DNA from 2 places in the Sphingobium sp. SA2 genome. Region 2 is predicted to be linked to the other one. Evidence: predicted binding sites of a transcription regulator. Region 2 holds the regulator's gene; the other holds the start of a gene.
What was found. The regulator LexA, encoded in region 2, represses DNA repair genes until DNA is damaged. The targets are predictions, from matches to a motif close to GTTCCNCNCTTGTTCT.
Positions count from the first base shown of each region.

Region 1 (3,415 bases), 450 kb from region 2:
CGCCTCCGGCCATTCCGGCCGCCGCGCATTGGGCAATTCTGTGCCTGATCCATCGGCATTGGGCCGTTCGGGATCATGTTTCAGCACCGCGTCCATCGCGCTGATGTTCGACAATTTTTCCAGCACCGGATCGCTGATCGTCGCCTTGTTGCGCATCTGCCATTGCAGGTATCCCAGCCACAGCACCAGTTCGGCGATCGCGGCGGCGCGCGGATTGAGTTCCAGCCCCAGGAAATTGCGCGGATGGACCGTCTCGGTCTCCATCGCCAGCGCCTCCTGCCCGCCCAGGTCCGCCAGCACTTCCAGCACGTCGCCTTCCAGCCGCTTCATCAGTTCCAGCGCGACATAGAGGAAATTGCCGGTGCCGCACGCCGGGTCCAGCACCCGCGTCTGCGCCAGCTTCACATGGAAATCATGCACGACCTTGATCGCCGCCGCCGGATTGGCCTCCCGCTCCAGTTCGACCGCGCCCAGCACTGCCCCTTCCCATTCCGCCTTCAACGGCGCGATGATGGTCGCCTCGACCAGTCGCTCGACATAGGCGCGCGGCGTATAATGGGCGCCCAACCGCTTGCGCTCATCCTTGTCCAGCGCCTGTTCCAGCAAGGTGCCGAAAATCGCCGGTTCCACATCGGTCCACACATGCTTCGCTGCTTCGTAAAGCTCGCCAATCTCTTCCTTGCGCAGCGGAATGGCGCTGACATCGGCGAACAGCCCGCCATTGAACTTGCGCACCGCCTTGCGCAGCGTCGTGGAAAAACCGCCCTTGTCCATCGTGCGCCACAGCTCTTCCAGCATCGGCGCAAAACTGTCCGGGTTGCTCCGCGCGTCCGACAGCACGTCCAGAAAGCTGCCCTGTTCCAGCAGGCCGCTATCCTCGGCGAACATGGTGAACAACACCCGCATCAGGAAATGGGCGACCGGCTCCGGCTGATGCCCCCGGTCCTCCAGCAACTTGCTGACGCTCGCCAGCCGCTTGGCAATGTCGCGCGTCACTTCGGCGGCATGTTTGGCCGGGTCCAGTGCGTGCGGATCGGTCCAGATCTTGCGCAACCGCGCCTGAATGGCGGGGTCGGTCAGGTCGTCCAGATAGACGCGGAACCCCGCCCGGTCGGGAAACTGCCGGTAATTGCGTCCTTGCCCCGAAAAATCGGCGAATACTTCGATGGCATGGCCCACATCGCACACCAGGATGAAGGGCGGCCACACATGATCGGCGGGCAGCGCGCGGGCATATTGCTCCGCCTGTTCGCGCGCATTGCGCATCAGCACGTCCCAGCCGCGATGCGCGCTGCGCCGACCGCGCGCGTCGCTCACTTCCATGCCCGGCAAAGCCTGCTGCGTCGCGGGCAGCGCGACTTCCTTGCCGCCGCCCCGTTCCCGGCTCTGCTTGGCCTCCAGCACGAAACAGCCGCGTTTATACAGGTCGATGCGGCCATGCCCGGTCTTGCCCTCGGCATCCCGAAAGGACACGGCGCGTTCGAACACATAATCATTATGGATATGCGTGGCGCCCGCCGGATCGGGCTGGGGCAGGTCCAGCACCTGCGCCAATTCGGTCAGGAACAGGGGGAAATTGGCTCTTTCAGCGCCGCCCTCATTGTTCCGCCAGCGCTGTATGAAATGCTTTATGTCCACGACTACCCCTCTGCCGCATCAGCTAACGGGGAAAAGCCTGTCCCGCCAAGCGCTTTTGCAACCACCCTCGCATTTGCGCGTCCCTGTCCCTATCTTCCCCTCTGGATTCCTCCTCGGAACATTTGTAGAACGGATCGCATGAGCCTTACCCACATTATTCAGCAGAGGTTTTCCGAATGCTGACCCACATATCCGTCCGCGGCGCGCGTGAACACAACCTCAAGGGCGTCGATGTCGATCTGCCCCGCGACAGCCTGATCGTCATCACCGGGCTTTCGGGGTCGGGCAAATCCTCGCTCGCCTTCGACACCATCTATGCCGAGGGGCAGCGCCGCTATGTGGAATCGCTCTCCGCCTATGCGCGCCAGTTTCTAGAGATGATGCAGAAGCCCGATGTCGAACATATCGAGGGCCTCAGCCCCGCGATCAGCATCGAGCAGAAGACGACCAGCCGCAATCCCCGCTCCACCGTCGCGACCGTCACCGAAATCTACGATTATATGCGGCTGCTCTGGGCGCGCGTCGGCATTCCCTACAGCCCCGCGACCGGCCTGCCCATCAGCGCGCAGACCGTCAGCCAGATGGTCGACCGCGTGATGCTCCTGCCCGAAGGCACGCGCTTCTACCTGCTCGCCCCGGTCGTGCGCGGGCGCAAGGGCGAATATCGCAAGGAACTCGCCGAATGGCAAAAGGCGGGCTACACCCGCGTCCGCATCGACGGCGAGATGATGCTGATCGAAGACGCCCCCGCGCTCGACAAGAAATATAAGCATGACATCGAAGTCGTCGTCGACCGCCTCGCCGTCGCCCCCGACATGGGCACGCGCCTGGCCGACAGTTTTGAGCAGGCGCTGAAGCTGGCGGATGGGCTGGCGTTCGTGGACCTGGCGGATACGACCGTTGCAGAATTGGGGGCCGCCCCCACCCCCGTTCGCCCTGAGCCTGTCGAAGGGCCGTCCTTATCTTCGGAAGAACAGAGCGGGGCTTCGACAAGCTCAGCCCGAACGGAGAAAAAGCTCAAAGGCGCGGAAGTCCCCGCCAACCGCATCGTCTTCTCCGAAAAATTCGCCTGCCCCGTCAGCGGCTTCACCATTGCCGAGATCGAGCCGCGCCTCTTCTCCTTCAACGCCCCCATGGGCGCCTGCCCCGCCTGCGATGGCCTGGGCGAGCGGCAGGAGTTCGACCCCGAACTCGTCGTCCCCAACGAAGCCCTCAGCCTCAAAAAGGGCGCGGTCGTCCCTTGGGCCAAGTCCAACCCGCCCAGCCCCTACTATATGCAAGTCCTAGGCTCCCTCGCCAAGGAATTCGGCTTCTCGCTCGACACCCCCTGGGCCGACCTGCCCGGCGAAGTGAAGCTCGTCATCCTCCACGGCACCGGCGGCAAGCCGGTGACGCTCAAATTCATGGACGGCCGCAAAAGCTACGAAGTCAAAAAGGCGTTTGAGGGCGTCATCGGCAACCTCAACCGCCGCCTCCTGCAAACCGAATCCGCCTGGATGCGCGAGGAACTGTCCAAATATCAACGCGCCCAGCCCTGCGAGACCTGCCACGGCGCCCGCCTCAAACCCGAAGCGCTCGCGGTCAAGATTGCGGGTGAGGACATCTCCCTCTCCACCCGCCGCTCGGTGGTGGACGCGCTCGCCTTCTTCACCGCGATGCCCGGCAAGCTCAACGACCAGCAGAACCAGATCGCCCGCGCCATCCTCAAGGAAATTGTCGAGCGCCTCGGCTTCCTCAACAATGTCGGCCTCGATTATCTCAACCTCGACCGCACCAG
Region 1 covers NZ_JAPMXX010000006.1:2,987,225-2,990,639, forward strand. Annotated here, with positions in the region: gene OVY48_RS21995 (DNA methyltransferase) at 1-1,638, opposite strand, end outside; gene uvrA (excinuclease ABC subunit UvrA) at 1,815-3,415, shown strand, end outside.
Region 1: uvrA (excinuclease ABC subunit UvrA) is a predicted target of LexA. The motif match lies at 1,754-1,769, and genes of this name have one in related genera.

Region 2 (3,415 bases):
CCCGGCCCCTGGCGCGTGACCACGACCAGCAGCGCAGGCGGCACACCCCCGCCCCCGCTCGCGCCGGGCGACGCCTGCCGCATCTTCACCGGTGCGCCCTTGCCCGAAGGGGCCGACGCCATCCTGATTCAGGAAAATGCGACCCGCCACGGCGACAGTTTCACCGCCACCGCCGACCCGCTTCCCTCCGGCCGCCACGTCCGCCCCGCCGCGTCGGACTTCGCGCTGGGCGCGCCCCTGCTCAAAGCAGGCTCGCGATTAGGCCCGACCCAGATCGCGCTGGCCGTGCTGGGCGGCCATGGCCACCTGCCCGTCGGACAGCGGCTCAAAGTCGCGCTGCTCTCGACCGGCGACGAATTGGTGCCGCCCGGCGCACCAACCCCGCCGGGCGCTCTCCCTTCGTCCAACGCCCCCATGCTCGCCGCGATGCTGGCCGCTTTGCCCTGCGACGTCATCGACCTCGGCATCGTGCCGGACGATCTCGACGCCATGGTCACAGCGCTCGATCGCGCGCGCCAGGCCGACATCATCGTCTCGACCGGCGGCGCATCGGTCGGCGATCATGACATGGTTCGCCCCGCCTTCGCGCAAGCGGGCGGTACGCTCGATTTCTGGAAGATCGCCATGCGCCCTGGCAAGCCGCTAATGGCCGGACGCCTCGGCGAGGCCCTGTTCCTGGGCCTGCCCGGCAACCCCGTCTCGGCCTTCGTGACCGGCACCCTCTTCCTGCTGCCCCTGGTCCGCCATATGGCGGGGCAAGCGCTCCCCCCCCTTCACGAAGCCCGCCTCGCTTCCCCCCCCTCCCCGCCACCGGCGACCGCGACGATTATCTCCGCGCCTTCCGCAGCGATGGCGGCATCGTCTCGGTCACCTCGCAAGACAGCGCCGCCACCGCCGCCATGGCGCTGGCCGACTGTCTGATCCGCCGCCCCGCCGCTTCCCCCCCGGCGGCCATCGGCGACACAGTGCAAATTCTGCCCCTGCCCTGATCCACCCGGCGCTTGACTAACCTTCATCTGTTTCCTATGCGTTCCTTATACGTTCCACGGAGGACCGCAGCCATGTTGACGCCCAAACAGCAGGAATTGCTGAGCTTCATTCAAACCCGGTTGGAGGAAGGCGGCGTGTCGCCCTCTTTCGAGGAGATGAAGGATGCGCTGGATCTGCGCTCCAAGTCGGGCATTCATCGCCTGATCAATGCGCTCGAAGAACGCGGCTTTATCCGCCGCCTGCCCAACCGTGCGCGCGCGCTCGAAGTTTTGAAGCTGCCCGATGCCATGCACCGCATCCCGGCCCCGGTCATCGCGCCCAAACCGCAGGTGTCGGCACCACAACTCATTGCCGCCAACGACGTGATCGAAATCCCGATGCACGGCCGGATCGCGGCAGGCGTTCCGATAGAAGCGATGGAAGGGCAGACGATGTTGTCCGTTCCTGCCGCGCTGCTTGGCGCGGGCGATCATTATGCGCTGGAAGTGTCCGGCGATTCGATGATGGAAGCCGGTATTCTCGATGGTGACTTCGCGCTGATCCAGCGGACCGAAGTCGCGCGTGAGGGCCAGATCGTCGTCGCCCTGATCGACGAGAATGAAGCCACACTCAAATATTTCCGCCGCGAAGGGCAAAGGGTTCGGTTGGACCCGGCCAACAGCGCCTATGAGCCGCAAATCTACGACCCGCGCCAGGTCCAGATCCAGGGTAAACTCGCCGGACTGCTCCGCCGCTATAATTGAGGTCTGGGCCGCGCATCGAACGGGCGCGGTTTGGACGCACCATAGCGGCGCGATCGCTTGGGGATCGGCGCGATCCAGGGATGGGCGTCACCCGCCTGACGCACCGTGCGAATGGTGGCATGGTCGAGATCAATGGCCATGCCGCCGGTTCGCGCCAAGAGGCGGCGGTCGATCTTGAGCCAACGCGGGCGGCACCAACGCGGCAGACCGCGATCGGCAATCACGATATCTGCCGCCGCGCAATCGCGGGCGAAGGTCGCGCGGTCCACCAGCATATCGCTGCGGGTCACGAGCAACTGCCAGGGCCGACCACCCGCCATCAGCCCGACCGCGCACAAATCGCTCGAACAGCGCGCCTGCGGCAACCGCGCGATCGGCTCCAGCGCACCATCATAGCCCGCGCTCTCCGACAGGACATCGCGCACATAATCGCCCGCCCCCGCGCGCAATATCGCCATGCGACCCTCAGGCGTGCGCACCGCGACATGCCGGCCATCGCCGGTCACCAATATGTCGGGCTGTGACAGCAGCAATATGGCGATGACGCCCGCCGCCACCGGCCCTAATCCCAGCCAGCGCCACCGGCTGCGCCACAGCAAGCACCAGAGCAGCCCCGCCATCATCCCTGCAAAAACGAAAGCGGGCACCGATGGCGTCAACATCGTCGCCCAGGGACTGGCCGACACCCCATGGGCGATCATCAGCAACAACGTCAGCGCCTGCTGCGTCAGCCACCAAAACGGCGCACCAAGCCCCGCCAGGTCGAACAGCAACGCCAACGCCTCCAGCGGCATCACGACAAAGGTGGTCAGCGGGATCGCGACGATATTGGCAAAGGCGCCCAACATGCCCGCCTTGTGAAAATGAAACAGCGCGATCGGCATCAGCACCAGTTCGATGACGAAGCCCGTCGCCAACGTCACCAGCAGCATGCGCCCAACCTTACGCCAGCGCGCCTCGTCCCGCGCAGCGGCAAAGGCGCGGAATAGCTTATGTTCGGCCAAGGCCACCAGCGCCGTGACGGCGGCAAAACTCATCTGGAAGCTCGGCCCGACCAGCGCTTCGGGCCAGAAGATAAGCACGATCAGCGCGCCCGTCGCCACCAGCCGCAGCGTGATCGCATCCCGCCCCATCGCGAGACCGCCCAGCACCAGCAACGCCGCAATGCAGGACCGCACCGTCGGCACCTCCGCCCCCGTCAGCAGCGTATAGCCGACCCCTGCCAGCGCGCCCCCGGTGGCCGCGATCAGCATCAACGGCCAGTCGAGCGCCGCCCGGCGGCTCAACGCCATCACCCGCATCAACAAAAAGATCACCGCCCCGATCAGCGCCGTCACATGCAACCCACTGATCGACAATAGATGCGCCAACCCGCTGTTGCGCATCGCTTCGGCATCCACCTCGGCAATCGCCCCCTGATCGCCGGTCGCCAGCGCGATGGCGATACCCTTCGCCGGATCGTCCACTTGCCCGGCAATATGCGCGAACAGCCGTGCCCGCAGCGGCGGCGCACCCGTCGCGGGTTTCACCATCTCGATCGGTTTCAACGCCTTGCCGGTCGCACCTATCCCCTGAAAATAAGCGCGCGCCGCGAAGTCATAGCCCCCCGGCACGCTGGGCGGCGCGGGCGGCATTAACCGCACCCGAAAGCGAATCCGCGCACCCTCGCCCAACCCGACGGG
Region 2 covers NZ_JAPMXX010000006.1:2,537,703-2,541,117, reverse strand. Annotated here, with positions in the region: partial or broken gene glp (gephyrin-like molybdotransferase Glp) at 1-989, shown strand, start outside; gene lexA (transcriptional repressor LexA) at 1,062-1,733, shown strand; gene OVY48_RS19960 (ComEC/Rec2 family competence protein) at 1,724-3,415, opposite strand, start outside.